Regions from separate parts of the Roseateles sp. GW821-FHT02E12 genome, predicted to be linked through region 2. Evidence: predicted binding sites of a transcription regulator. Region 2 holds the regulator's gene; each other region holds the start of a gene.
What was found. Region 2 encodes HrcA, which represses chaperone genes, less so after heat shock. Its sites were predicted from a motif close to TTAGCACTCNNNNNNNNNGAGTGCTAA; they were not measured.
Positions count from the first base shown of each region.

Region 1: the regulator HrcA is predicted to act here: its motif matches at 1,980-2,006, upstream of rpoH (RNA polymerase sigma factor RpoH).
Region 3: the regulator HrcA is predicted to act here: its motif matches at 6,186-6,212, upstream of AC07V5_RS09910 (co-chaperone GroES).

Region 1 is NZ_JBWKVK010000002.1:218,246-228,183, reverse strand. Features, by position in the region: gene AC07V5_RS11805 (CHASE domain-containing protein) at 1-1,354, shown strand, start outside; gene AC07V5_RS11800 (chemotaxis protein CheW) at 1,388-1,888, shown strand; gene rpoH (RNA polymerase sigma factor RpoH) at 2,059-2,976, shown strand; gene AC07V5_RS11790 (SCO family protein) at 3,022-3,636, opposite strand; gene cyoE (heme o synthase) at 3,633-4,538, opposite strand; gene AC07V5_RS11780 (COX15/CtaA family protein) at 4,541-5,629, opposite strand; gene AC07V5_RS11775 (SCO family protein) at 5,703-6,404, opposite strand; gene AC07V5_RS11770 (SURF1 family protein) at 6,352-7,062, opposite strand; gene AC07V5_RS11765 (DUF2909 domain-containing protein) at 7,093-7,311, shown strand; gene AC07V5_RS11760 (cytochrome c oxidase subunit 3) at 7,379-8,263, opposite strand; gene AC07V5_RS11755 (DUF2970 domain-containing protein) at 8,313-8,534, opposite strand; gene AC07V5_RS11750 (cytochrome c oxidase assembly protein) at 8,552-9,166, opposite strand; gene AC07V5_RS11745 (cytochrome oxidase small assembly protein) at 9,168-9,278, opposite strand; gene ctaD (cytochrome c oxidase subunit I) at 9,284-9,938, opposite strand, start outside.
Region 2 is NZ_JBWKVK010000005.1:419,754-429,691, reverse strand. Features, by position in the region: gene AC07V5_RS29200 (patatin-like phospholipase family protein) at 1-103, shown strand, start outside; gene AC07V5_RS29195 (TIR domain-containing protein) at 100-3,114, shown strand; gene AC07V5_RS29190 (TRAFs-binding domain-containing protein) at 3,216-5,240, shown strand; gene AC07V5_RS29185 (TIR domain-containing protein) at 5,240-6,154, shown strand; tRNA gene AC07V5_RS29180 (tRNA-Ile) at 6,183-6,259, opposite strand; gene hrcA (heat-inducible transcriptional repressor HrcA) at 6,284-7,291, opposite strand; gene AC07V5_RS29170 (NAD kinase) at 7,359-8,225, shown strand; gene recN (DNA repair protein RecN) at 8,226-9,920, shown strand; gene rapZ (RNase adapter RapZ) at 9,917-9,938, shown strand, end outside.
Region 3 is NZ_JBWKVK010000001.1:2,118,331-2,128,268, reverse strand. Features, by position in the region: gene AC07V5_RS09945 (catalase family protein) at 2-979, opposite strand; gene AC07V5_RS09940 (amino acid ABC transporter ATP-binding protein) at 992-1,726, opposite strand; gene AC07V5_RS09935 (amino acid ABC transporter permease) at 1,815-2,477, opposite strand; gene AC07V5_RS09930 (amino acid ABC transporter permease) at 2,477-3,217, opposite strand; gene AC07V5_RS09925 (amino acid ABC transporter substrate-binding protein) at 3,298-4,188, opposite strand; gene AC07V5_RS09920 (LysR substrate-binding domain-containing protein) at 4,297-5,214, opposite strand; gene AC07V5_RS09915 (PEP-CTERM sorting domain-containing protein) at 5,421-6,068, shown strand; gene AC07V5_RS09910 (co-chaperone GroES) at 6,299-6,589, shown strand; gene groL (chaperonin GroEL) at 6,688-8,337, shown strand; gene AC07V5_RS09900 (MipA/OmpV family protein) at 8,422-9,249, opposite strand; gene AC07V5_RS09895 (tetratricopeptide repeat protein) at 9,278-9,938, opposite strand, start outside.

The sequences.
Region 1 (9,938 bases), on a different contig from region 2:
CCTGGGGCGCCGGCTGATGCGCGGCGAGATCCCGTTCTACCGGCGGCTGAAGCGCTATGTCCACCCGGACGGCAGCATCGCCAACGCGCGCGTCCTCGTCAGCCTGCTGCGCGGCGCGGACGGCCGGCCACACCGGCTGGTGGGCGTCGTCGAGGACATCACCGACCAGTTGCGCATCGAGGAGCTGGGGCGCGCACGCGAGGCGGCCGAGGCGGCCAACCAGGCCAAGAACGAGTTCCTGTCGCGCATGAGCCATGAGCTGCGCACCCCGATGAACGCCATCCTCGGCTTCACGCAGCTGATGCAGATGGATGCCGCGGAGCCGCTGCCGCCCGGCCAGCGCGGCCGCGCCCAGCAGATCGCGCAGGCGGGCTGGCATCTGCTGGAGATGATCAACGACACGCTGGACCTGTCGCGCATCGAGACTGGCTCGCTGCGGCTGGAGCCGGTTGCGCTGGCGCTGTCGCCGCTGCTGGCCCGGGCGCTGGCCCTGGTGCAGGGCCAGGCGACAGAGCGCGGCCTGGCCATCAGCCAGCGCATCGACCCGGGCGCCGCGAGCCTCATCGGCGACCCGACGCGGGTCACGCAAATCCTGACCAACCTGCTCAGCAATGCGGTCAAGTACAACCGCCCCGGCGGCAGCGTCAGCATCGAGGCCAGCAGCCCGCAGCCGGGCTGGGTGGAGATCGCGGTGCGCGACACCGGCCTGGGCCTGACGGCCGAGCAGCGCGCGGGCCTCTTCCAGCCCTTCAACCGCCTGGGCCGGGAGCGCAGCGGCCTGCCCGGCACCGGCATCGGCCTCGTCATCAGCCAGCGCCTGGCCGAGATGATGAACGGCAGCCTGCGCGCCGAGGCCATCGAGGGCCCTGGGGCCTGCTTCGTGCTGAGGCTGGCCGCGGCCAAGGCCGCCGTTGCGGCGCCGCGGGAGACACCCCCCGACGAGCCCACCGGCCCGCGCGCCGGGCCGCGGCGCCGATTGCTCTACGTCGAGGACAACCCGCTGAACGCGGAGGTGATGCGCGGCATCCTGGAGCAGCGCCCGGGCCTGGAGCTGCAAGTGGCACCCACGATCGAGGCCGGCCTGCGCGCGCTGCGCGAGCGCCCGCCGGCCCTGCTGCTGCTGGACTGGCAACTGCCCGACGGCGATGGCCTGACGCTGCTGCACCACCTGCGTGACGTCGGCAACCCGCCGCCCGTCATCGTCGTGTCGGCCAACGCCCAGCCGGAGCAGATTGCCGCCGCCCGCGCGGCCGGCGCCCGGCACTACCTGACCAAGCCGCTGGACGTTCGTGAGCTGCTGGGCCTGATCGATGAATTGTTGGCGCCGGGGCAAGACGCGGAGCGGGCAGAATGAAGGCCCAGCTTTTCTAAAAGACAGCAGCGTCCGATGAGCTCCACCGACCTCGTTCCCAGCACCGCTGCCCAGGCCGTGCAGACCTCGGCACGAACCGATGGCCGCCAGTTCCTGACCTTCCGCATTGGCGAGGAGGAATACGGCATGGACATCCTGCGCGTGCAGGAGATCCGCTCCTATGAGGCGCCCACCCGCGTCGCCAACGCGCCGGCCTTCGTCAAGGGTGTCGTCAACCTGCGCGGCGTCATCGTGCCCATCGTGGACCTGCGCATTCGCCTCGGCCACACCGGTGAGTACAACGCCTTCACTGTCGTCATCGTGCTGAACGTGGCCGGCCGCGTTGTCGGCATCGTGGTCGACTCGGTCTCGGACGTGCTGGAACTGAGCACCGACGAGATCAAGGCCCGCCCCGAAGTGCCGGCCGCGCTGGACGCCCGCTTCATCACCGGCCTGGGCAAGCTCGGCGAGCGCATGCTGATCCTGCTCGACATCGAGGCGATGATCAAAAGCCCGGATTTCGGCCTCGTCGACTGAGCGTCGCCGTGGCTGGGAATGGCTGTAAGTTAGCGCCTGCCCACTGTTTCACCGTTGGAAACAATGCATTCCAGCTGACGCACCATCGAACTTAGCACTCACCGAACCAGAGTGCTAATATCCTGTTCACCGCGGCAGTTCACGCCGCGGTTTAGCAAGGATTCAAGACGATGTCTGCTTCTTCCGCCATTGCCGTTCGCAGTCCCTGGGCCGTCGTGCCCTCACTGGGCAATCTGGACGCCTACATCTCCGCCGTCAACCGCCTGCCGCTGCTGACCGCAGAGGAAGAAGGTTCGGCCGCGCGCAGCCTGCGCGACAAGGGCGATGTGGAAGCCGCCGGCCGCATGGTGCTGTCGCACCTGCGCCTGGTCGTGTCCATCTCGCGCCAGTACGTCGGCTACGGCCTCCCCCAGGGTGACCTGATCCAGGAAGGCAATGTCGGCCTGATGAAGGCCGTCAAGCGCTTCGACCCGGATCAGGGCGTGCGCCTGGTGAGCTACGCCATGCACTGGATCAAGGCCGAGATCCACGAGTACATCCTGAAGAACTGGCGCATGGTCAAGGTGGCCACCACCAAGGCCCAGCGCAAGCTGTTCTTCAACCTGCGCTCGATGAAGCACCAGCTGAAGGCCGGCCAAGCCGACGGCCAGACGCATCGCAACACGCTGACCGAAGCCGAACTGGCGCATGTGGCGAGCACGCTGAACGTCAAGCGCGAGGAAGTGCTGGAGATGGAGACCCGCATGTCGGGCGGCGACGTGGCCCTGGAGCCGCAGACCGACGACGACGGCGAGAGCTTCGCGCCCATTGCCTACCTGGCCGATGACAGCCACGAGCCGACCCGCGTCATCGAGGCCCGCTCGCGTGACGAGCTCGCCGGCGACGGCATCCACCGCGCGCTGGACGTGCTGGACGCCCGCAGCCGCCGCATCGTCGAAGAGCGCTGGCTGAAGGTGAACGACGACGCGTCGGGCGGCATGACGCTGCACGAGCTGGCGGCCGAGTACGGCGTGTCGGCCGAACGCATCCGCCAGATCGAGGTGGCGGCGATGAAGAAGATGAAGAAGGCGCTGACCGAGACGGCTTGACCCAGTCTTGTCCGCGCAAACAAAAGGCCCCGTAAGGGGCCTTTTTCATTTCTTGCCGGCTTCGGCCAGCAGCAGCTTGATGTCGTCCGCCAGCGGCTGCGCCCCCGAGCCGTAGCGAGCGTAGACGCGCACGCGGCCTTCGGTGTCGAAGATGAAGCTGGCGGCCGTGTGATCCATCGTGTAGGTCTCCGGCGTCTTGCCCGGCACCTTGGCGAAGAAGACCTTGAACTCCTTGGCGGCGGCCTTGGTCTGCTCCTCGCTCCCACGCAGCGCGACGAAGCTGGGATCGAAGCTGGCGAGGTAGGGCTTGAGCAGCGCCGCTGTGTCGCGTTCGGGGTCGATGGTGACGAAGATGCCCTGCACCTTGTCGCCGTCGGCGCCCAGGCCGCGCTTGACCTCGGCCACCTCGGCCATCGTCGTCGGGCAGACGTCCGGGCACTGCGTGTAGCCGAAGAAGACCACCAACACCTTGCCCTTGAAGTCGGCCAGCGAGCGGGCGCGGCCGTCCTGGTCGGTCAGGTTCAGCTGCTTGGCGTAGTCGGCGCCGGTCAGCTCGATGCCCTTGAAGGCGGGCTTGTCGGGGCCAGCCTTCTGGCACCCGGCAAGAGCCAAAGCGGCCAACGCGGTCAGCGCCGCCAGTGCAAAACGGCGTGTGTTCATGGCAGATAGTGGTCGATCAACAGGGCCGCGAAGAGCAGCGACAGATGCCAGATGGAGAACCAGAAGGTCCGCCGCGCGAGCATCTCCGAATACGAGCGCCACAGCCTAAAGGCATAGCCGCAGAAGCCCAAGCCGAGCGCGACGGCGCTGACCAGGTAGAACCAGCCGCTCATGCCGGTCAGGAAGGGCAGCAGCGTCGCCGCGAACAGCACCCAGGTGTAGAGCAGGATCTGCAGCCGCGTGTAGTCGTTGCCGTGGGTGACGGGCAGCATCGGCAGGCCGGCGCGGGCGTAGTCCTCGGCGCGGTAGAGCGCCAGCGCCCAGAAGTGCGGCGGCGTCCACAGGAAGATGATGAGGCACAGCAGCCAGGGCTCGGGGCCCAGGTCGCCGCGCAGCGCAGCCCAACCCAGCACCGGTGGCATGGCGCCCGAAGCGCCGCCGATAACGATGTTCTGCGGCGTCATCGGCTTGAGGATGACGGTGTAGATGACGGCGTAGCCGATGAAGGTGGCGAAGGTCAGCCACATGGTCAGCACGTTGACGTAGAAGCCCAGCAGCGCCATGCCGGCCGCGCACAGCAGCGCCGAGAAGGTCAGCGTCTGGGTGCGGCTGAGCTCGCCCTTGGCGGTGGCGCGCCAGGCGGTGCGCTTCATGCGCGCGTCGATACCGTCCTCGATGAGGCAGTTGAAGGCGGCCGCCGCGCCGGCGACCAGCCAGATGCCGGCGACGGCCGCGAGCATGGTCAGGGCCTGGGCGAGCGTTGGCGGGCCGGGCACGGCCAGGGCCATGCCGATGGCCGCGCAGAAGACGATGAGCTGAACGACGCGCGGCTTGGTCAGCTGGTAGAACTGCTGCCAGCGCGGGCTGTGCACGAAGGCGCTGGCGGTGGACGTGGAAGCCATGATCAGGGTCCGACGCGCTTCAGGCGCGCGAGCAAGGTGGTGAGCAGAGCCAGCAGCACGGCAGCGCCGGCGGTGTGGGCCAGGGCGGCGGCGATGGGCCAGTCGAGCACGACATTGGACAGGCCCGAGGCCAGCTGCCAGGCGGCGGCGGCCAGCAGCCAGCGGGTCCAGGCGGGTGCAGTGCGCCGCAGCGCCCAGGCGAGCGCCAGGATGGCCGCGAAGACGAAGGCCGCGCCGAGACGGTGAGCCATGTGGATGGCGGCCAACGCCTCGAAGCCCAGCCAGCCGCCGTCGGCGCGCTGGCCCAGATGGCGCCAGAGCTGGAAGCCCTGCGCGAAGTCCAGATGCGGCCACCATTGGCCGCCGTGGCAGGTGGGGAATTCGTCGCAGGCCAGCACGGCGTAGTTCGTGCTGACCCAACCGCCGAGAGCGACCTGGGCGAGCGCGAGCACGAGGACGACTGCAACCGCGCGGCGCAGTGCCGGCGGCGCCGCGACCGGCCGCGGCTGGTAAGCCTCGTGCTGCCAGGCCAGCAGCATCAGCAGGCCGATGCCGAACAGCAGGTGCAGCGTGACGATGGCCGGAAAGAGCTTCATCGTGACCGTCAGCGCACCGAAGGCGCCCTGCACGCAGACCCAGAGCAGCGTCAGCGTCGGCAGCCAGGGCGAAGGCGAGGCCTCGCCGTCATGGCGCTTGAGCCGCCAGCTGAGGGCTGCCATGACGAGGATGAGCAGGCCGACGCCGCTGGCCAGATAGCGGTGGATCATCTCGATCCAGGCCTTGCCATGGGTGACCGGGCCGGTCGGCATGGCCACCTGCGCAGCCTCGATGTGCGCCTGGGCGCCGACCGGGCTGGCGGCGCTGTAGCAACCGGGCCAGTCGGGGCAGCCCAGGCCCGAGTCGGTCAGGCGCGTGAAGGCGCCGAACACGATCAGGTCGAAGGTCAGGAACAGCGTCAGCAGCGTCAGCGCACGCAGGCGCCCCGCCGGCGTCGCGCTGCGTGAACGCTGCCGCCACCACAGCAGCGGGCCGATGGCCACGGCGCCGCCGATGGCAGCGACCTGGCCGAGGGGGAGCAACAGGTCGGTCATCAATGCCCGCCCGGCCGCCCGAAGGGCATTGGCGCCCCCTCGGGGGGCAGTGAACGCAGTGAGCGTGGGGGCATCATCTTCCTGCGTTGTCCCAACTGGCACTGGCCTTCAGCAGCTTGTCGAGGTCGGCCTTGAGCTTCTTGGGCTCGGGCTCGGCCGGCGCACGCTCCATCCAGCGGTTCATCGGATCGATGACGTAGAAATGGCCAGCCAGGGTCTGCCCTTCGGCCGGCTTCAACCAGGCGGCCAGGCGCTCGGCCGGCACGCGCAGCACGGTGACCTCGGCGCCTTTCTGGCTGACGGCGGCCAGCACCTCGGGGCGAGGCGTGCCGGCATCTGGAATGAGCCAGAGCTTGTCGACGCGTGCCCGCTCCTTGCCCAGCATCTCGCGCAGCTGACGCTGCACGAAGAGCTGGCGCTCGCAAGCGGCCGGGCAGTCCGAACCCTGGACGACGGCCAGCAGCCACTGGCCGCGCAGCGACGCCGGAGCGACGGGTTGGCCCTGTAGATCGGTCAGCGGCAGGTCGGCCGGCATGTCGACGGCGGGTGCAATCAACTCGCCGTAGGCAGAACCGCTGGGCTTGACGACGTAGAAGGTGAAGTAGGACGCGACGACCGGCGCTGCGCACATGGCCAGCACGAGCAGCATCTTCCAGCGGCCGGCGCGTTGCTGCGGCACCGCGCGTGGGTTGGGCAGGCTGTGCACCGCGAAGCTCAGCGGCTCAGGCGTGCTGCTGGCGTTTGAGCCGGGGGCGGACGAGTTGGAACCAGACATAGAGGACCAGGATCAGCGCGCAGAGCGCAAACCATTGAAAGGCGTAGCCATAGTGTTTGTGAAGGCCGAGTTCCGGCGCGGGCCAGTGGCGCAGCAGGCCATCATCGACGCTGGTGTCGGTCTGCACGACGGTCAGCGGCAGCAGCTTCAGGCCGGATTCGGCGCCGAAGGCCGCAGGGTCGAGATTCTGCCGGATCGCCCCGGCCGAACCCTCGCCCAGCTCATAAAGCCGGGAGGGCGAGGCCGCGAGCCGGCCGACGACTTCGATATCTCCGGCCGGGGTGGCCAGCGGCAGCAGGCGATTGCGGTCCACCGAGTGACGCGGCGCCCAGCCGCGTTGAACGAGGATGGCCTCCGTGCTTCCGGCAAGGCGCAGCGGCGTCACGACGAAGAAGCCGACCCGGCCGTCCATGGGGCGGTTGTCCAGCCAGACGGTGTGCTCGACGACCCAGCTGCCGCGCAGCACGACGCGGCGGTGCAACTGGTCGCCACCGAGTTCGGCATTGCCCAGGGCGGGCCGCTGGGCTTGCGCCTCGATGGCCGCCTGCAAAGCCAGCTTCTGCGCGGCACGGTCGAGTTGCCACAGCCCCAGGCGCGCCGTCAGCGCGGCGCTCAGCAGGGCTGCCACGAGCACCACCCAGCCTCTGCGGCTCAGCATGGCATCACCCCGGGCGGATAATCTCCAGCCATGAAATTCGTGATCCTGATCGCCTTCATCGGCATCTTCGGCGCGCTGGCCTCGGCCGGCTTCTTCATGCTGCGCAAAGGCAGTGGCGACAAGCGCAGCCCCAACATGGCACGTGCGCTGGCGGTGCGCGTCGCGGTATCGGTGGCGCTGTTTGCCATCATCCTGCTGAGCTGGTTCATGGGCTGGATCGAGCCGAGCGGCCTGCCGATGCGGCACTGACGGGCGGCGAAAGCATGAAAAAAGCGCCGCTTCCGCGGCGCTTTGTCTTTGTGGGCGCCGCGGCGCCTTACAGCCAGTAGACGACGACGTACAGGCCCAGCCAGACGACGTCGACAAAGTGCCAGTACCAGGCCGCGCCTTCGAAGCCGAAGTGGCGGTCGGCCGTGAAGTGCCCCTTCATCAGCCGGATCGTGATGAACAGCAGCATCAGCGCACCCACGCAGACATGGAAGCCGTGGAAGCCGGTCAGCAGGAAGAAGGTGGAGCCGAACACGCCTGACGTCAGCTTGAGGTTGAGCTCGGTGTAGGCGTGGTGGTATTCGTAGGCCTGGAAGCCCAGGAAGGTAACGCCCAGCAGCACGGTGATCCACATCCAGGCGATGGTCTTGCCGCGTTGGCCGGCGATCAGCGCGTGGTGGGCGATCGTCAGGGTGACGCCCGACGTCAACAGCAGCGCGGTATTGATCGTCGGGATGGGCCAGGGACCCATCGTGCTGAAGGCCTCGACGGTGCCGCCCGGTGCGGCGGTGAAGCCCGGTGCCGTGCTGGGCCAGATGGCCTTGAAGTCCGGCCAGAGCAACCCGTTCTCCAGGTTGCCGAGCTCAGGCACCGATTGCACGCGGGCCCAGTACAGCGCGCCGAAGAAGGCGGCGAAGAACATCACCTCCGAGAAGATGAACCAGCCCATGCTCCAGCGGAAGGAGACGTCGATGCGGTCGCTATAGAGGCCGCCCTCGCTCTCGCCGATCGCCTGGCGGAACCACTGCTGCAGCACGAAGGCCCAGAAGGCCAGGCCGCCGAACAGCGAGTACATGCCCCAGCCGTGGCCGTTGACCCATTGGCCCGCGCCCAGGATGACGAAGAACAGGCCGGTGGCGGCCAGCACCGGGTGCCGCGAGGGCGCCGGGACGAAGTAGTACGGGGTCTTGCCCGAGGTAGTCGCTGCCGACATGTTGTTCTCCTAGTACTCGCTCGTTCTGAACTTTATTGCGCCCGGGCCGTCAGGCCGCGGCCACGCCACTGCCGATGACCCAGCGGACCAGCAGCACCAGCATCAATACGAACACGGCCGCGCCAAGCACGCCCGCGATCAACACATGCACCGGGTTGAGCTTGGCCATGTCCTGCTCATGATCCCTGCCCCGGCGCACGCCAAAAAAACTCCAGGCCACGGCCGAGATCGTCTGGCGCAGCGAGGCCTTGCGGCCCACGGCGTCCTTCATATCCTGACCCGGCTTGCTCACAGTGAGGCTCCCGCAGCCGAACGTGATTCAGGCGCCTGACCCAGCTTCACACCACCTTTGCCCGCCACCTCGAAGAAGGTATAGGACAGGGTGATGGTCTTCACATCCTTGGGCAGCTTGCGGTCGATGACGAACACGACCGGCCACTGCTTGCTCTCGCCCGGCTTCAACGTGTACTCGTTGAAGCAGAAGCATTCCAGCTTGTTGAAATGCGCACTCGCCTGCATGGGCGCGTAGCTCGGGATGGCCTGCGCCGCCATCGTGCGGTCCTGCACGTTGCGGAACTCGTACATCACCTGGGTCAGCTCGCCCGGGTGCACCGTCATGTGGCGCACGGCAGGCTTGAAGTCCCAGGGGCCGCGCGCGTTGGTGTCGAACTCCACCGTGATCTCGCGGCTGTAGTCGACCTGGCCATTGCCGTCGGCGATGCCCTTGCTGGAAAGCACCGTCTGGCGTTCGGCCAGCGACAGCACGTTGATGCCCAGCGCGTTGCAGATCGCCTTGTACAGCGGCACCAGCGCGTAGCCGAAACCGAACATCAACGCGACGATGACCGCCAGCTTCATGACGAGCTGACGGTTGTCGCGGTTCAGTGCGGCGAGTAAACGCATGTCAGTGGGCCAGCAGCACCATCTTCGTGACGAAGCCGATGCCGAAGACCAGTGCAATCGACAGCAGGATCAAACCCAGCCGACGGTTGGCCTTGCGCTGTTCGGGCGTCATGGCTATCAGTGGCCGTGCACGATCTTGGTGGCCGAGGCGTCCAGCTTGGGCGGCTCTTCGAAGGTGTGGAACGGCGCCGGCGACGGCACTTCCCACTCCAGGCCTTCAGCGGCTTCCCAGGGCTTCTGCGGGGCCTTCTCGCCCTTGCCGCGCATCATCGGGACGACGATGAACAGGAAGAAGTAGACCTGCATCAGGCCGAACCAGAAGGCGCCGATGGAGGCGATCTGGTTGAAGTCCGTGAACTGCATCGGGTAGTCGGCATAGCGACGCGGCATGCCGGCCAAACCCAGGAAGTGCATCGGGAAGAAGGTCACGTTGAACGCGATCAGCGAGCCCCAGAAGTGGATCTTGCCGCGGGTCTCGGAGTACATGACGCCGGTCCACTTCGGGCCCCAGTAGTACACGCCGGCGAACAGCGCGTACAGCGAGCCGGCCACCAGCACGTAGTGGAAGTGGGCCACGACGTAGTAGGTGTCCTGCAGCTGGATGTCGACCGGCGCCATCGCTAGGATCAGGCCGGTGAAGCCGCCCATCGTGAACACGAAGATGAAGCCGACCGCGAACAGCATCGGCGTCTCGAAGGTCATCGAGCCGCGCCACATCGTCGCCAGCCAGTTGAAGATCTTCACGCCCGTGGGCACGGCGATCAGCATGGTC
Region 2 (9,938 bases):
GCCCGGGAACATCCCGGCGCTGCGCGAGCTGGGCCAGGAGGTGGCGCGGCAGGTGCAGCCGGAGCACCTGCCCGACGCGTTCGACAAGGGCGTGCGGGTGTGACCGCCGCCGCACCCAAGCCGCGTGCCAGCATGGCGGGCGGCTGGGCGCGCTACTTCGGCTACGACATCTTCATCTCGTTCGCGCTGGGCCCGCTGCCGCGCGGCTGCCGGGCCTATGCGTCGGACCTGGCGCGGCGGCTGCGCGAGCGTGGCTTCACGGTGTTCTTCAGCGAGGACGAAGCGCCCGTGGGGGCCGAGCTGGACGGCACGCTGCGCCGGGCGCTGCGGCGCAGCCGCATCCTGGTGGTGGTGGCCAACCGCGGCACGCTGGCCGACCCGCGCTGGGTGCGCGTGGAAATCGAGGCCTACCGCGTCACGCGGCCACGCGCGGCCATCGTGCCCATCAGCGTGGATGGCGCGCTGCAGGAGCCGGCGCTGGCGGAGCTGACGCAGCCGTGGCTGCCGTTTGCCGGGCGCATCTGGATCGACGAAAGCGCGCAGGCCTGCGAGACCGGCCGTGTGAGCGACGAGGTGGTGGAGCGGCTCGTGACGGCGCCGCATGCGGTGCGCTCGGTGGTGCGGTTGCGTGCGGCAATCGCGCTCACGCTGGCCGGCTTTGCGCTGCTGGCGGCGTTTGCACTGCTGCAGCGCAATGCTGCCATCGACGAGCGCGACCGCGCTCAGCAGCGGCTGCTGTCATCGTCGGCGCAGCAGGCCTTGCTGCTGTCGCGCGACGGGCGCGCGCACGAAGGCTGGGACGCGCTGGTGGACGCGCTCGCACAGGCCCAGCCGCGCGTGGACGGGGCGCTGCCCGAGGGCTTCCTGGAGGCCGCCCTCACCGCGCTGGTGGAGAACCGGCGCGGGCCCACGCTGGCGTTCGACACGAGCGCCCCCACGCCCGCCGCCCGCGAGGAAGGCGATGTCACGCCACCCGTGTTCGCCTTCGATGCGCGCGGCGCCCGCGTGGCCGTGGCGGCGGGGTTGCAGCTGGCTGTGTGGTCCACGGCGGACGGGCGGCGCCTGGCCCAGGTGGCGCTGCCGTTGCTGGCCGAACGGCTCACGTTCGCGGCGGGCGGCGCGGTGCTGGTGGCCGAAGGGCCCGAGCCGGCGCCGCCGAAGAAGGCGGGGCAGGATGAGGAGTCCGAGCCCGTACGCGTGCCGCGCGCTGCGGCCGTGGACCTGGCCCCGGGCTCTGGGCTCGGCCATGTGACGGCGCTGCCGCTGTCGCTGTGCGAGGGCGGCATCCCCTGCATCGGCGGTGACGCCAACACCACAAAGCTGCTGCGCCTGAGCGAGTTGCCGGGCCGCGCCCGGCCGCCCGGCACAGCCTATGTGGCCGCCGCTGCGGGGCCTGTGCGCGTGTGGGGCATGTCCGGCCAGCGCTTCGTGCTGCTTTCCCGTGACGAGCCCGGCGCGCCCCGCAGCTGGCAGCTGCTGGACCGCCAGGGCGGCGGCGCGTTGGCGCTGCAGATGCGGCTGCGTGACGGAGAAGGCGACGCGAGCGCCACTGACTACAACCTGGCCCGCGACGCGCCCGTGCTGGTGGCCAGCGCGATGAACGATTCCGCCATGGCGGTGTACCGCATCGAGCCCGGGCCGGTGCTCGTGCCCACGCACCGCCTCCAGGCCCGCCAGGCCAGTGCCACGCAGGGGGTGCAGCTGGACGCGCAGGGCCGCACGCTGCGTTACCAGAACTACCGCTTCGGCACGGGCACCGGCGTGGGCGTGGGCCGCACGGTGGTGCTGGACGTGGAGAGCGGGCGCGAGACCTGGGCACGCAGCGAGGGTGAAGTGGCCTGGGGCGACACGCTGGTGGCCCTGCAGGAGGACTGGGCCGAGACCCAGGTGCTGGCGGCCGACACGGGCGCCACCTGGTTCATCGCACCGGGCCGGCCGCTGGGGTTCGATCCCACCGGCCGCATGCTGCTGATGTGGGACCGGGCCCGCAACGGCACGCCCACGCCGCCCTGGCCGCGCGTACGGCTGCTGGAGACGCTGCCCGTGCGCCAGTTCGCACGCGACCCGCGCGGCCCGGCCAGCGCTCGCAGCGCCTGCCTGCCATCGGATGAGCTGCGCTTCCTGACGCTGGCTGAGCGCGCGGACCGCCTGTGGAACCGCGACGACTGGCACCGCCAGCCCAAGGTCAAGGCGGCTGGGCCTGCGGCGTCCGCCACGCCATCGCTAGCAGCGCCGTCCAGCCAGTCGGTGCACCTGCGGGCCCGCGGTTCGAAATGGCGGCTGCTGACGGACGATGAGAGCAAGCCCGCGAAGCCCGTCGACATGGATCGTGCGCAGGTGATGCGCGCCTACCCGCTGCTCGCCGCAGAGCTGCGCCCTGGCAAGGACCTGGAGGCGCTGCTGTCGGTGTCGCCCGATGGCCGCTGGACGGGCGTCGTGACGCGGCTGGACGAAACCGATACGGCCAGCGCTGACCCCGCCTGCAAGACGGCCTGGGCGCGCTGGCGCCTGCACCGCGGGCAGGAGCCCCAGCCCGTGCGCTCAGGCTGCACGACGGGCGACCAGGCCGGGCCGGGCCAATTCCCCGAGGTGCAGTTCCTGCCCGCCGATGCCCAGGCCGGCGCGCCGCTGCTGGTTGCCGTGCCGGCCGACACCTGCCGCATCGAGCTGCTGGACCCGGAAAGCGGCCAGGTGCAAGGCACGGTGATCCCGGCGTTTGGCAACGGCCTGAATCTGGCACGCATCTCGGCGGACCTGCTGGCCGTGAGTTCCACGGACTGGTATGGCGCCACGCTCGCCTACCAGCTTCACCGCCTGGGCACGCAGGAAGCCGGCCCCGTGTTCATGATCGCGGACCGCAACGAAGGCGATGACGACAACGCCCCGGCCAAGGCGGCGCCGGCTGGGCGGGCGCTGTACCCACTGGGCGCGGCGTCGGACGCAGGCGCCACGGTCGCGGTCTCTGCCGCCTTCGACCCTGGCGGCCGCGTGCTGAGGGTGACAGGCCCGGCGGGTGCCACGTCCATCGGCGTGCCGCCCTGGGGCCAGCGCCTGCGCGAGCAGCTGAGGCAGGCCGTGCAGGCGCGCCAGGCGGCAGCGAGCGCACCGCGCTGAGCGGGCCGCCCCGTCGGCCCGCTATCCTGGGTGCCATCGATGACCAGCGGGCCAATTGGCGCATCCGGCTAGACACCGCCGCCACGCCCTCGGGAGCACCCATGTCCACACGCCCACACGCCTTCGTCGCCATGCCCTTCGGGCGCAAGCCCGGTCCCGATGGTGTCGAGGTCGACTACGACCTCGTCTACAGGAAGCTCATCGCACCCGCCATCGACGCCGCCGGGTTGACAGCCTTTCGCGCAGACCAGGAGCTGGCGGGCGGCAGCATCCTGGGCGACATGTTCGAAGAGCTGCTGATCGCCGATCTCGTCGTCGCCGACCTCTCCATTCCCAACCCCAACGTCTGGTACGAAGTCGGCGTGCGGCATGCACTGCGCTCGCGCGGCGTGGTGCTGCTGTTCGGCGGAAGGGCTCCGAGCGCCTTCGACCTCTACACCGACCGCAAGCTGCGCTACACGCTCGCCGGCGACGGCCCCGACGCCCAGACGCTGCAGGCCGACATCGACGCGCTCACCGCGATGATCAAGGCCACGATGGCGGCCTGGCACGAGCGGCGCATCAGCCCGGTCTACCAGCATCTGCCCCAGCTCCAGGAGCCGGACTGGAAATCGTTGCGAAACGCGGGCGACGTGCGGGAACTCTGGGAAGCGCATGACCGCTGGGAAGACCGGCTGACCCTCGCCCGCGAAGAGGGCCGCATCGGCGACATGCTGGTGCTGGCCGACGAAGGCCCGGTCGCCGCCTTTCGCGCCGAGTCCTGGATCAGGGCTGGCATCGCGCTGCGCAAGGCCGGGCAATTCCTGCTGGCGCTCGACTATCTGGGCAAGGGACTCGAAGTGGAGCCCGGGCACCTGAACGGGCTGCGCGAAACCGGCATCTGCCTGCAGCGGCTGGGCAGCCAGAGCGCGCCGGGGCACTCTCTGAACCGGGCTCGCCTGCATTACGAGACCATGCTCGAGGACCACCCGCGCGACGCCGACACGCTGGCCCTGCTCGGCCGAGTGGACAAGGATGCCTGGGTTGCCGCCTGGCGACGCGAGGGCAGCGACGCAGCCGCCCGACGTGCTGACGCAAGCTACGAGTATGCGCTGCTGCATGCAGCGATCCGAAGCTATGAGCGCGCCTACCGACTCAACCCGGGGCACTACTTCTCGGGCATCAACATCGTCACGTTGCTGCACCTGGCAGCCCACTTGGGCGTGGACGGCGGCGTCAGCGCACAAACCCGCGACAACATGGGCTGCGCCGTGCGCTTCGCCGCTGAAAGCGAGGCCGACGAGGCGCAGCACTACTGGGCCGCAGTGACGCTGGCCGACCTCGAGCTGCTGACCGGCACGCCGCAGGCCGTGGGGCTTGCGTACAGGGAAGCCGTCGCCCTGCCAGGTATCACCTGGTTCGATCTTCAATCCTCGCGCGCGCAATTGCAGATGCTGGCCGAACTGGAGTTCCGCCCCGAGGCGGTGGCTGCCGGGCTGGCCGTGTTCGACCGCCAACTGCAGCGCTTGCCCACGCCGCTGAAAGGCTGGCTGCCGCGCAAGGTGGTGCTGTTCAGCGGCCACATGGTGGATGCGCCCGGGCGCAAGGTGCCACGCTTCCCCGCCTCGGCCGAGCCGCTGGCGGCACAGGCGATCGCCAAGGCGCTGGAGGCCCTGGACACCGACGACCGAGACCTCGCGCTCAGCCAAGCCGCCTCGGGCGGCGACCTGCTGTTCATCGAAGCCTGCCAGCGACGCGGCATGCGTTGCCAGGTGCTGCTGCCCTTCGAGCAGCCAGAGTTCATCGAACGCTCGGTCATGCCTGCAGCCAACGGCGCAAGCTGGCGCGACCGTTTCTATGCCGCGCTCGGCGCTGCTAACACCTCGCTGCGCGAGATGCCCGTCGAACTCGGCCCGGCACCGGCCGGCAGCGACCCCTTCGAGCGCTGCAACCTCTGGCTGCTGTACAGCGCGCTTGTACACGGGGTGCAGAAGGTCAGCCTCGTTGCTCTGTGGAACGGCGCGGGAGGCGACGGCCCGGGCGGCACCGCGCACATGGTCGCGGAAGTCAAGCGGCTGACAGGGCGCGTCGCGCATCTCGACACGCGCGAACTTTTCCGCGAGTTGCTGCCGGCGGACCCACGCTGATGAACATGACCGTCACCCGCCGCGTCAACGTCATCCTGCCCATCGACCACTGGTGCAGCCCGGCGGAGAACGAGTTCAAGTGGGCCATCGTCGAGCGCATCGAGGCGCTCGGCTTCGTGACCGAGATCTTTCACGACACGCGCGGCAAGGCGAGCCTTTGCGAGGCGATGGCCTGGTCGGCCGCGAATGCGGAGTACGTGTCGCGGCGCTGCGTGGGCGTCGTCCTCATCGGCCTGCCGCGCTGGCGCTTCGACGGCCCCCGCGGCCCGGTTCGGCTGCCCACCGAGTTCACCCACTTCGAAGCCGCGCTCGCCACACAGCTCGGGCTTCCGCTGCTGGCGCTGGTGCAGGAGGACGTCGAGCGGCGCGGCGCGTTCGACAACAGCTTTCACGGCCGCGTCGGCGTCTTCCCCGTCGGCGCGGACCTCGCCTGGCTTCAGACCGGCGGCTTCACGGCGCCTTTCGACATCTGGCGACGGCAGGTCGAGGAGCGCCGCGATGTGTTCATCGGCTACTGCGGCGCCTCCACGGCGACGGCGCTCGTCATCAAGGCCCACCTGGCCAGCCTCGGCGTGACCGTGCTGGACTGGAAGACCGACTTCCAACTGGCCGGCAACATCCTGGACCAGATCGGCCTTGCCAGCGACCGTTGCAGCGCCGGCATCTTCCTCTTCACACGGGACGACGAGTTGGCTTCAACCGGCGAAGGCCACAGTGCCGTGCCGCGCGACAACGTCGTCTTCGAAGCCGGCTACTTCATCCACGCCAAGGGCAAGGATCGCGTGCTCATCGTGAAAGAGCAAGGTACCAAGATGCCAGTCGACCTGGGCGGGGACATCTATGTGGAGCTGCCGAGCGGTGGCGACATCGAGCCTGTGCTGGAGCAGCTGAGGCGGTTTGCAGCGCGGCTGTAGGCGTGCCGATGCACGGATGTGCATCAAGTGGTAGGCCGTGTTGGACTTGAACCAACGACCAAAGGATTATGAGTCCTCTGCTCTGACCAACTGAGCTAACGGCCCCCGGGAAGGAGGCGCGAATTCTAGTCAGCGTTGACTGAGTGCCTGACCGACCATGCGCGACGTGATGTCGACGATCTGGATCATGCGGTCGTAGGCCATGCGCGTGGGGCCGATGACGCCCAGCGTGCCCACCACCTGGCCGTCGACCTCGTAGGGCGCGCTGACGATGGAAAGCTCCTCGTACGGCACGACCTGGCTTTCGCCGCCGATGTAGATGCGCACACCCTCGGCGCGGCTGGACGTGTCGAGCAAGCGCATCAGCTGCGTCTTCTGCTCGAAAAGGTCGAAGAGGCGGCGCAGGCTGCCCATGTCGTGGCTGAAGTCCTGCACGGTCAGCAAATTTCGTTCGCCGGAAACGATGACTTGCTCGTCCTGCTGCGCCATGGCCTCGGTGCCGACCTGCACGGCGGCGCTCATCAGCCCGGCGATCTCACCGCGCAGCGCGTCGACCTCATGGCGCAGGCGCTCGCGCACGCCTTCGAGGGTGAGGCCCGCGTAGCCGGCGTTGAGCCGGTTGCTGGCCTCGGCAAGCTCGCCCTGGCTGAGGTCTTGCGCTGTGAAGATGACGCGGTTCTGCACGTCGCCGTCGGGCGACACGAGGATGACCAGCACGCGGCGCTCGCTAAGGCGCAGGAACTCGATGTGGTGGAAGACGCTGGGCTTCTTGGGCGACGTGACGACGCCGACGAAGCTCGACAGGTTGGACAGCATCTGCGCCGCGCTGGCGATGACGCGCTGGGGCTGGTCGGGCTGCAGCTGGGCCGTCTCCACGCCGATCAGGCCGGGCTGGGCCGTCAGCATGGTGTCGACAAAAAGGCGATAGCCACGCGCCGTCGGGATGCGGCCGGCGCTGGTGTGCGGGCTGGCGATGAGGCCGAGCTCTTCCAGATCGGCCATGACGTTGCGGATGGTCGCTGGACTCAGCTCCAGACCCGAGGCTTTGGACAGCGTGCGCGAGCCGACCGGCTGCCCGTCCGCGATATAGCGTTCGACCAGGGTTTTCAGCAGGGATTTGGAGCGCTCGTCGAGCATCTCTCCATTCTATGGACACCCCCAATCCTTGGGAGAGAGGCGATACCCCTGTGGTGTAATTTGATGCATGGCCGAGCGCTTCAGACATGTCGCCATCGTGGGCAAGCATCAGGCGCCGGGCATCAAGCCGGTGCTGGAGGAAATCGCCCAATTCTTGTGCGCCAGCGGGCTGGATGTTTCCCTCGAAGCCGAGACCGCCCTGAACACGGGCCTGAGTGGCTACGACGCCCTCTCGCATGACCAGCTTGGCCGCAACTGCGACCTGGCCGTCGTCGTCGGTGGCGACGGCACGATGCTGGGCTTTGCCCGCGAGATGGCGCCCTACGGCATCCCGCTGCTGGGCATCAACCAGGGGCGCCTGGGCTTCATCACGGACATCCCCATCGAGCGCTGGCGCGAGTCGCTGGCGCCGGTGCTGGCGGGCGACTACGAGGTCGAGCCCCGCGCGATGCTGGAAGGTGCAGTCTGGCGCGACGGCGAGTCCATCTTTTCGGGCCTTGCGCTCAACGACGTGGTCGTTAGCCGTGGCGCGACGGCCGGCATGGTGGAGCTGAAGATCGAGGTCGGCGAGCAGTTCGTCGCCAACATGCGGGCCGACGGCCTCATCGTGGCCTCGCCCACCGGCTCCACGGCGTATGCGCTGTCGGCCGGCGGGCCTCTGATGCACCCCAGCATCGCCGGCTGGCTGATCGTGCCGATCGCGCCTCACACCCTGTCCAACCGGCCCATCGTGCTGCCCGACCTGGGCGAGGTGCGCCTGGAGATCGTCGCCGGGCGCGATGCGTCGGTGAACTTCGACATGCAAAGCCTGGCGAGCCTGCTGCACGGCGACACCATCACCGTGCGGCGTAGCCAGCACCAGGTTCGTTTCCTGCACCCCAAGGGCTGGAGTTATTACGCGACCTTGCGTCGCAAACTGCGTTGGTATGTCTAGATGCTGCGGCACCTGAGCCTCAAGGATTTCGTCATCGTCCCCACGCTGGAGCTCGACTTCGAGCCCGGCTTTGCCGTGCTGACCGGCGAGACGGGCGCGGGCAAGTCCATCCTCATCGACGCGCTGCAACTGGCCCTCGGGGGCCGGGGCGACGCCGGCGTGGTGCGCGAAGGCGCGGCCAAGGCCGAGATCTGCGCGGAGTTCGACACGCCGGCGCATCTGCGCGCCTGGCTGGACGAGGCCGGTTTCGATGCAGACGACGCCCTGTTGTTGCGCCGCGTCATCGACGCCGCCGGCAAGAGCCGCGCCTGGATCAACGGCGGCGCTGCCACGCTGACCCAGCTGCGCGAACTGGCCGACCACCTGCTCGACATCCACGGCCAGCACGCCTGGCAAGGCCTGACCCGCCCCGCCGCCGTGCGCGAGCTGCTGGACGGCTTTGCCGGCCTGGACACCGCGCCGCTGGCCCGCGCCCACGCTGCCTGGAAGCAGGCCGCCGAGGCCCTGCAGAAGGCCCAGGGCCAGCAGGCCGACGCGCTGCGCGAGCGTGAGCGCCTGGCCTGGCAGATCGGCGAGCTCGATGGCCTGGCACCGGCCGAAGGCGAGTGGGAGGAGCTGAACGCCGAGCACGGGCGTCTATCCCACGGCCAGTCCCTCATCGATGCGGCCAAATCGGCCCTGGAGGCGCTGGACGAAGCCGAGCCCAGCGCCCAGTCCCTGGCTGGCGGCGCGCTGGACCAGCTCGAACGCGTGCTCGACCACGACGGCCGCCTGCTGTCCGCCGTGCAGGCCCTGCGCGACGTGCAAGCCCAGTTGCAGGACGCCAGCCACACGTTGTCGGCCTATCTGCACAAGGCAGACCTCGACCCGGCGCGGCTGGCCGAGCTGGATGAACGCGTATCCGCCTGGATGACGCTGGCACGCCGTTACCGCCGCCAGCCCCAGGAACTGCCGGCGCTGCTGGCCCAGTGGCGGGCCGAGCTCGCGACACTCGACGCCGCCAGCGACCCCGCCCAGCTCGAAGCCGCGCTGGCCACCACGCGCAAGGCCTTCGACGCCGAGGCCCAGGCCGCCAGCCGCGCCCGCAGGAAGGCGGCGCCGCAGCTCGCCTCGGCCGTCACGGCCGCGATGCAGCAGCTCGGCATGGCCGGTGGCCAGTTCGACATCGCCCTGAACCCGACCGACGGCCCGCAGAGCTTCGGCGTCGAGTCCGCCGAATTCCTCGTCGCTGGCCATGCCGGCAGCACGCCGCGGCCGCTGGGCAAGGTGGCGTCCGGTGGCGAGCTGTCGCGCATCGCGCTGGCCATCGCCGTAACGGCCAGTCAGGCGGCAACCGGCAATGCGCCCGGCACGTTGATCTTTGACGAGATCGACGTCGGCATCGGCGGCGCTGTCGCCGAGACCGTGGGCCGACTCATGAAGCAGCTCGGGCATTCGTCCGATGGGCGGCGCCAGGTGCTGGCCGTCACCCACCTGCCCCAGGTCGCCGCCTGTGCCGACCGCCACCTCGTCGTTGCCAAGGCCGTGCAAGGCAAGAGCACCGTCAGCTCCGTCAGCCCGGTGGCCGGCGAGGCGCGCGTCGCCGAGATCGCCCGCATGCTGGGCGGCGAGCGCCTGTCGTCCACCAGCCTGGCGCACGCGCAGGAGATGCTGGACGCGTCCACCGCCATGAAACCGCGCAAGGCCAAATCTTGAGTCCCGATACCGAACTGC
Region 3 (9,938 bases), on a different contig from region 2:
GCTAGGCCGCGCCGCGCGCCTGCTGGCTGCTGAAATAGGCCACCTTGCGGGCGCGCATCACTTCGCCCAGCGGGCGGTGCGCGGCCAGGGCCTGCCAGGGGTCGAAGACGCCGGCCTCGACGTGGGCGATGAAGTCGGTGTCGGTGGACGGCGCGGCCAGCGTCAACTCGGCCACGTCGACGAAGGGCGCGACGGGTTCGGGCCATTCGACGCTGGCGTCCTCGAGGGGCGTGCGCGCTTCGTCGACGAAGAACTGCAGTTGCAGCCGGTAGGTCAGCGGCCCGGCGGCCGCGTGGGCGGCCAGGTCGCCAGCCCAGTCGCCGTTCACGTCGGCACGCGGCTTGCACCCGGCCGGCGGCAGCAGGCGCAGCTTGACGGCCGCGGGGCCGCAGCTGATGGGCAGCGTGCTGGCGAAGGCCTCGGTGGCAAAGCCCGTGAACGGCTTACCGGCGGTGGCGGCCAGTTTCTTGATCTGCTTGAGCCCGCCCACCAGGCCGAAGGTCTTGAACACCCAGGCCAGCAAAGCGCCCGGGCTGCGGCCGGCGGCCAGCACGAGGCCGAAGAAGTGGCGGCTGTCGGGGAAGGCGAAAGCCGTCTGGTTGATCAGCGACAGGTCCTGATGGTCGGTGCGGCCGCCCAGGGCCGACTCGCCCTCGACACCGAAGACACGCATCGCGAAGCCGCGGATGTCGGGCCGGCGGTTGCTCTGCTTGTCCATCGCGCCGTTGGACAGGCGCACCCAGACCTCGTGCTCACCCGGCGCGGCAAAGAGGCCGTGGCGGGCGTGCTCGGGCAGCCCATCCAGCACGCGCAGCCGGCCGCGCAGGGCGGCAACAGCCTTGCGGTGCAGCGCGCGGCCGGCGCCGAAGCGCTCGTCCTTGCGCTTCTGCATCTCGGCCATGGCCCGCGCTGCCTCGGCGTGTCGGGCGGCCTCGTCGGCCGCGATGACTTCTCTCCATCCGGTGCCGACGCTGCTCATGGTGTGCTCCGACTAGTGTTGGAGGATCTTGGCCAGGAAGTCCTTGGCGCGCGGCGAGCGCTCCTCGGGCTTGGTGAAGAAGTCGGTGCTGCTGCAGTCTTCGACGATCTTGCCGGCATCCATGAAGATGACGCGGTTGCTGACGCGCTTGGCGAAGCCCATCTCGTGGGTCACGCACATCATGGTCATGCCCTCGTTGGCCAACTGCACCATCACGTCCAGCACTTCGCCGACCATCTCCGGGTCCAGCGCCGACGTCGGCTCGTCGAACAGCATGACGATGGGGTCCATCGACAGCGCACGGGCGATGGCCACGCGCTGCTGCTGGCCGCCGGACAGCTGGCCGGGGAACTTGTCCTTGTGGGCAGAGAGACCGACGCGGTCCAGCATCTTCAGGCCGCGCACCTTGGCGTCTTCGGGCGAGCGACCCAGCACCTTGATTTGGGCGATGGTCAGGTTCTCGGTCACCGACAGGTGCGGGAAGAGCTCGAAATGCTGAAACACCATGCCCACGCGCGAACGCAGCTTGGGAAGGTTGGTCTTGGAGTCGGCGATGGAGATGCCGTCGACGACGATGTCGCCCTTCTGGAAGGGCTCCAGCGCGTTGACGGTCTTGATCAGCGTCGACTTGCCCGAGCCCGACGGCCCGCAGACGACAACGACCTCACCCTTCTGGATGGTGGTCGTGCAGCCGGTCAGCACCTGGAAGCTGCCGTACCACTTGGAGATGTTCTTGATGTCAATCATGGCTTGAGACTCCGACGAGCCGCCTCTAGGAGGCTCAGCGCCCCCTCGGGGGGCAGCGAACAAATGTGAACGTGGGGGTACACGTCAATCAGCGAATGATGGCGATCTTCTTCTGCAGGCGGCGCACGAGCTGCGAGAAGCCGAAGCAGATGACGAAATAGACGACGGCGGCGACGAGGTAGGTCTCGACCGGGCGGTTGAAGTTCTTGCCCGCGACCTCGAAGCCCTTCAGCAGGTCATACATGCCCACCGCATAGACCAGCGACGTGTCCTGGAACAGGATGATGGTCTGCGTCAGCAGCACCGGCAGCATGTTGCGGAAGGCCTGGGGCAGCACGACGTAGCGCATGCTCTGGCCGTAGGTCATGCCCACGGCATAGCCGGCGTTCACCTGCCCCCGGGACACGCTCTGGATACCCGCCCGCATGATCTCGGAGTAGTAGGTGGCCTCGAACAGCGTGAAGGTGATGAAAGCCGAAGCCTCGGCGCTCACCGGCGCGATCTTGGGGATCAGCAGGAAGAACCACAGGATCACCATCACCAGCGGGATGGAGCGCAGCGTGTCCACGTAGACCGCCGCCGGCGTTGCGAGCCAGGGCTTGCCGGACAGCCGCATCATCGCCAGCAGGGTGCCGAGGATGATGCCGCCGATCATGGCGACCAGGGTCAGCTTGAACGAGAAGATGAGCCCCTTGAAGACGAAGCTCTGGATGACGGCCCAGCTCAGGAAGGAATAGTCAAGATTCAGCATCACTTGGCTCCCGACTGGCCAGGGATGCGCACCCGCGCCTCGATGAACTTGGCGACACGGTTGACGACGAAGGCAGAGGCGAAATAGAGCAGCGTCACGGGGATGAAGATTTCCTCGAAGTGGGACGTCTCCTCGCCCGCCTGCTGGGCGAACTGGGCCAACTCGGGAATGCTGACCGCGAAGGCCACGGCCGAGTTCTTGACGATGTTCATGCTCTCGCTGGTGAGCGGTGGGATGACGATGCGAAACGCCATCGGCAGCAGAACGAAGCGATAGGTCTGAGGCAAGGTCATGCCCATTGCCAGGCCGGCATAACGCTGGCCGGTCGGCAAGGTCTTGATGCCCGCCTTGACCTGCTCACCGATGCGGGCACTGGTGAAGAAGCCCAGGGCCAGAACCACCAGCACCGACGAAGGTACTTCCTTGAGCACGGGAATGAAGGCCGGCAGCACGTGGTACCAGAGGAAGACCTGCACCAGCAGCGGGATGTTGCGGAAGAGCTCTGTCCAGGCCTCGCCAAACCTCGCCAACCAACGGTTGGGTGCGGTGCGCGCAATGCCGATGAAGGAGCCGATCACCAGCGCAACGAACAGCGCGAGCACCGAGACGCTCAGCGTCCAGCCCCAGGCGTTCAGCATCCATTGCAGATAGGTCTGCTCCTTGCCGCCAGGGCCGAAGCAGCCGGCGACCGCCTCTCCGGTGGCGGTGTCGTTGCAGTAGAACTGCCAGTCCCAACTCATGGCTCTCTCCTCAAGCCTTCTATCTAAAGCAAAGCGGGTGCCAGGCACCCGCTTTGCGGTGGTTCAGAGCAACGCGCGAATCACTTCTTCGCGGCGTAGTCTTCCATCGGCTTGTCGTTGGGGTTGGCCCAGGCGTCCTTGGTCGCAGCGGACAGCGGCAGGCCGATCTTGGTGTTGGTCGGCGGGATGGGCTGCAGGAACCACTTGTCGTACAGCTTGGCCAGCTCGCCCGACTTCATCATGGCCTTGATGCTGTTGTCGACCGCGGTCTTGAAGCCGGGGTCTTCCTTGCGGATCATGATGGCGATCGGCTCGACCGACAGCACCTCGCCGACGATCTTGAAGTCAGCCGGGGCCTTGGACGTGGCGATGTTCTTGGCCAGGATGGAACCATCCATGACGAAGGCATCGGCGCGGCCGGAGTCCAGCAGCAGGAAGCTGTCGGCGTGGTCCTTGCCGAAGACTTCCTTGAAGTCCACGCCGGTGGCGCGCTCATGCTTGCGCAGCGTCTGCACCGAGGTGGTGCCGGTGGTTGTGGCCACCGTCTTGCCGTTGAGCTGGTTGATCGCGGTGATGCCCGAGTTGGCCTTCACCGCGATGCGCACTTCCTCGACATAGGTCGTCACGGCGAAGGCGACGTCCTTTTGGCGGGCGGCGTTGTTCGTGGTGGAGCCGCACTCCAGGTCGACCGTGCCATTGACGGTCAGCGGGATGCGGTTGGCCGACGTGACGGGCTGGTACTTGACCTCGATCTTGCTGCCCAGCTGCTTGCGCAGGTCGGCAATGACGTGCTCGCAGACGTCGATGTGATAACCGACGTACTTGCCGTCACCAATGGTGTACGACAGACCGGAGGATTCGCGCACGCCCATCGTGATTGAGCCGCTGTCCTTGATCTTCTTCAGCGTGTCTTCGGCATGCACGGCGGTGACGCCGGCCATCAGGGCTGCGACGAGCAAAACATTCTTCATGGAGACTCCAACAACAGGAAGTGGATATCGATAACAGCCGTGAGCAGACCACGGCGCGCACTCAGCTCGAATACGGGTTTACACGATGCATGCGCAAGCGGGATGGGGTCATGCCGCGGACGCAAGATAGTCCCAGAGCGCTTGGGCTGCGGGCTTCTGGCGGCGCGACATCTCGGGTCGCTCGCGATAGATGCGCAGCTCCATGCTGACGCTGAAGGTGCCCGACGCAGCGGCCGGCACGAGGCGCCCACTGGCCAGTTCCTTCTGCACGGAGCTGGCGGGCAGGAAAGCGAATCCGTGGCCTTCCAGCGCCATCGCCTTCAAGCCCTCGGCCATGTCGGTCTCGTAGATGGCGTCCAGGTTCAGCGCGAAGTCGGCTTCCTTGACGATGAGCTCGACCAGGCGGCCGAGATAGGCGCCAGCGGCATAGCTCAAGAAAGGGATCTTTTGGCCGGCCCGGCCCGGCAGGCGGAACATCGGCTCGCCCTGGCTGTCGGCCCTGGCATACGGCGACAAGGTCTCGTGGCCCAGCGACACCATCTGATAGCGCTCCGGGTCCAGCTGCAACGGCTGGCTGGCGTGGTGATAGACCAGCAGCAGATCGCAATTGCCTTCACTGAGCTGCAGCATTGCGTCATGCACGTTGGCTGCATTGAGCCGGCACTTGATGGCGCCAAAGCCACGGCGCAGGCCCATCAGCCAGTGCGGGAAGAAGGAGAACGCCAGCGAATGCGGCACGGCGAACTCGATCATGTCCTGGTCGGCCGCCTGGTGGCTGCGCAGCATGTTGCGCGTCGATTGCAGGTTGCCCAGCAACTCGACGGCCTGGGCCAGCAAGGTGGCGCCAGCGGCTGTCAGCCGCGTCGGATAGGACGAACGGTCAACCAGGTCGACCCCGGCCCAGGCCTCTAAAGCCTGGATGCGCCGCGAGAACGCCGGTTGGGTCACATGGCGCAGCTGGGCGGAGCGGGAAAAGCTGCGCGTCTCGGCCAGGCTGACGAAGTCTTCAAGCCATTTGGTTTCCACCCAAGGCAGTGTAACCAAGGGTCCCGGCGCGTCGCCGGCACCCGTCCGCCCCGTGATTTCCCGCACAGGCTCCAAATCACCCCCCTAAGCGCGGTCTCACGGCCTCCAGGCCCCCTCAACTGAAGGGGCGCGGCAGCGCCCGGTATGAGAGTGCTTGTTTACAGTCCCGACCACAAACCCAACTCGAACCCTGGACGGAGAACGCCATGCGCACGACGAGCAAACTTCTGGCACTCGCCTTGACGGCAACTATGCAATCGGCCATGGCCGGCGCGGTCTTCCTGGATTTCGAGGATCTGGCGGCCACCGCCCATCTCCCCGCCATCTACAAAGGCGTCAATGTCGACGGCGCTGCTTGGGGCGCCACGTCGGCGACTGCCGTCTGCCATGGCAGCATCAGCTTCACTCGCACCAACAGTTGCGGCGCGCTCTGGCTGGCCAAGCAACCCAACATCGGAAAGACGAACAAGGGTGAGTCGCTGACGCTGAGCCTGGCCGATGGCTTCATCGATGCGCTGTCCTTCGTCTTTTCTGCCAGCAACAGCGGGTCAAAACTAGCGGTTCACGTCTACGACGCTGCAGGCAACGAACTGGGAACGGGTCTGGACAACTTGGCTGGCACCGGTGGCAGTGGCGGCTTCCTTTTCAGCAATTGGTCGAACACGGTTTCGCTGAGCTTCACCGGCGTGGCCAGCTCCGTCATCTTCACCGGCCTTGACCAAGCCTTCCTGATTGACGATCTGCGCTTCACGACACCCGCTGCCAACGGTCGCCTGCCCGAGCCGACCAGCGTCGCGCTGGTGCTCGGCGCCCTGGGCGCGCTGGGCTGGGCCCGCAAGCGCGCTGCTCGCTGAGCTTCACGCCTCCTCAAAAACGACCGCCGCGGCGGTCGTTTTTCTTTTCCGGCGCACACATTGAAGCGCGACCGGGCGACTTGAATCGCCACAGTCCGTCCTTATAATCCTGGACTGCTAGCACTCGATGCGATTGAGTGCTAACGAAATCGGGTCGATTCCGCGGCCCCATTTTTCGGCGAGCCGCCCAGCGTTGCGGCCGCTTCGGTTCCAACTCTCAAGGAGATTCCATGAAACTGCGCCCCCTGCACGATCGCGTGATCGTTCGCCGTCTGGAGCAAGAAACCAAGACCGCCTCGGGCATCGTCATCCCCGACAACGCCGCCGAGAAGCCCGATCAGGGTGAAGTCCTGGCCGTCGGCCCGGGCAAGCGCAATGACAAGGGCGAGTTCGTGGCCCTGAATGTCGTCGTCGGCGACCGCGTTCTGTTCGGCAAGTACTCGGGCCAGACCGTCAAGGTCGATGGCGACGAATTGCTGGTCATGCGCGAGGAAGACCTCTTCGCTGTGGTGCAGAAGTAATGTCTTGCGGGACAGACCGAAGCGCTTAGCGCGAGCTCTGTCCCCGACTGACTCAGAGAAATTGTCTCTGACCCCAATTTAAGTATTCGGAGAATCAAATGGCAGCAAAAGACGTGATCTTTGGCGGCGAGGCACGTGCCCGCATGGTTGAAGGCGTGAACATCCTGGCCAACGCGGTCAAGGTGACCCTGGGCCCCAAGGGCCGCAATGTGGTGCTCGAGCGCTCCTTCGGCGCCCCCACCGTGACCAAGGACGGCGTGTCCGTGGCCAAGGAAATCGAGCTGAAGGACAAGCTGCAGAACATGGGCGCGCAGATGGTCAAGGAAGTTGCTTCCAAGACGTCTGACAACGCCGGTGACGGCACCACGACCGCCACGGTCCTGGCCCAAGCCATCGTCCGCGAAGGCATGAAGTACGTGGCCGCCGGCATGAACCCGATGGACCTGAAGCGCGGCATCGACAAGGCGGTCACCGCCCTGGTCGCCGAGCTGAAGAAGGCCTCCAAGGCCACCACCACCTCCAAGGAAATCGCTCAAGTCGGCACGATCTCGGCCAACAGCGACGTGGAAGTGGGCCGCATCATTGCCGAAGCAATGGACAAGGTTGGCAAGGAAGGCGTCATCACCGTCGAAGACGGCAAGAGCCTGGACAGCGAACTCGACGTCGTCGAAGGCATGCAGTTCGACCGCGGCTACCTGTCGCCCTACTTCATCAACAACCCCGAGAAGCAAGCCGCGCTGCTGGACAACCCGTTTGTCCTGCTGTTCGACAAGAAGATCTCGAACATCCGCGACCTGCTGCCCACGCTGGAGCAAGTCGCCAAGGCTGGCCGTCCGCTGCTGATCATTGCCGAAGAAGTCGAAGGCGAAGCCCTGGCGACGCTGGTGGTCAACACCATCCGCGGCATCCTGAAGGTCGTCGCCGTCAAGGCGCCTGGCTTCGGTGACCGTCGCAAGGCCATGCTGGAAGACATCGCCGTCCTGACGGGCGGCAAGGTCATCGCCGAAGAAGTCGGCCTGACGCTCGAGAAGGTCACGCTGGCTGACCTGGGCCAGGCCAAGCGCGTCGAAGTGGGCAAGGAAAACACCACCATCATCGACGGCGCCGGCGCTGCGGGCGACATCGAAGCCCGCGTCAAGCAAGTGCGCATCCAGATCGAGGAAGCCACCAGCGACTACGACCGCGAAAAGCTGCAAGAGCGCGTGGCCAAGCTGGCCGGCGGTGTTGCCGTCATCAAGGTCGGTGCTGCCACCGAAGTCGAGATGAAGGAAAAGAAGGCCCGCGTCGAAGACGCGCTGCACGCCACGCGCGCAGCCGTTGAAGAAGGCATCGTGGCTGGTGGCGGCGTCGCGCTGCTGCGCGCCAAGCAAGCTGCTGGCGCCATCAAGGGCGACAACGCCGACCAAGACGCCGGCATCAAGCTGGTGCTCAAGGCCATCGAAGCCCCGCTGCGCGAGATCGTCTACAACGCCGGTGGCGAAGCCTCCGTCGTCGTGAACGCCGTGCTGGCCGGTTCGGGCAACTACGGCTTCAACGCCGCCAACGACACCTATGGCGACATGATCGAAATGGGCATCCTGGACCCGACCAAGGTGACGCGCACTGCCCTGCAGAACGCCGCTTCGGTCTCGTCGCTGATGCTGACGACCGAAGCCATGGTCGCCGAGTCCCCCAAGGACGACGCAGCCGGCGGCGGCATGCCTGGTGGCATGGGCGGCATGGGTGGCATGGGCGGCATGGACATGTAAGTCCACGCCGGCGACACACCCGTCGCTGACGAACGAAGGGGCTGCTCAGGCAGCCCCTTTTCTTTTTGCACGTCCGAACCGGCCTTAGTCGTTAGCGCGCGCGGCCGAGCGCTTCAGCGTGTAGCTCAGCCCGATGCCGTAGCTGGCGCCCGTCATCTGCCGCACCAGCGGGCTCTCGCGGTTCGCCGCACCGGCCAGGCTGTCGAAGCGGCCGAAGGCGTAGACGCGCAGGTCTGGCGTCAGGCTCGTCGTCAGGCTGCCGCCAAGCCGCCAGGCGATCAGGCCGGCACGCGCGTCGAACGCCGGCCGGTCCGGCCGGGCCTCACCGGGCGCCACACCATAGAAGGTCGAGCCCAACCGGCGGTCGCCGAACAGCGCGCCAACGCTCAACCCATACCCCCACCCGTCCGCCTTGGGGCGGTACTGCCAGCTCAGCCTGGGCTCGAAGCTCATGCCCCGATGCCGGCTGGGGTTGCGCGCCTCGAACACCCCGCGCAGCGGCAGATCGAGGGTGATGCGCTCGCCGGCGCCGCGCCCGTTCACGAACCAGCGCGCCACCGGCCCTGCCTCCACCAACGTGCCCAGCCGCGCCATGCCCTCGCGCGCCCGCAGCGATTCGGAGCCCGAACTCAGCGACCCCGAGAACGACACATCCAGCTCGAAGTGTTCCGTGCGCACCGCGCGCAGGCCGGCGCCGTCGCCATCCGCGCGCAGCACCTTGCCGCGGTAAACCAGGTAGGGCAGCGCCAGCGCGCGGCGGACCTGCTGATCCGACCCCGGATAGGCCTGCTGCGAGACGCCGGCGGCTGCGATGCCGATCTCCCACAAGGGCAGGTCCTCGCGCTTGGGTGCGGATTCGTCGGCCTGAGCGCCAGCACCGATGAGGCTGAGCAGAAGAACGAAATGCTTCATGGACGATGCGGGAGTGGAGCGCCGCGCATCATGCCGTTAGTTGGGCGAGCAGCTCGTCGGCAAAGCGGCCGGCGTCGCACAGGGGGCTGGCCGCCATGCGCTCGCGCAAACTGGCGCGCAACGCAGCCAGGCCCACGCGGTCCCGTGAGTGCTGCTCAGCCAGGCGCGCAAAGTCGCCCGCGTCCGCCGCAACCCAGTCCTGCGCCAGGCCAAGCGTCTGCATGAAGCTCAAGCCCTGGCGCGAGATCGGTGCCGGCCCAGGCAACGTCAGCACCGGCACGCCCATCCACAACCCGTCCAGCGTCGTCATGCCGCCGCTGTGCGGGAAGGGGTCGAGGGCGATGTCGATGCGGCCGAAGGCGGCGAGGTAGTCGGCCAGCGGGCCTGGGCCTTCCAGATCCAGCCGCGCCGCATCGCCAGGCCAGCGGCCGAGCAGCGCTGCGCGCTCGGCCGCATGCTGCAGGCCCGGCGCTTTCAGCAGCAGCCGGCTGCCAGGCACCGCGTCCAGCACACGGGCCCAAAGCGCCAGCACCTCGTCGCCCAGCTTGTGCAGCGCGTTGAAGCTGCCGAAGCAGAAACCGCCATCCCGCCGCGCAACGGCGGGCGCATCCGGCGATGGCGCGTAGACCGTGAAGCTCTGCGGCAACCGCCGCAGCGGTTCAACGAAGCCGGCCTCGGCACCGTCGGGC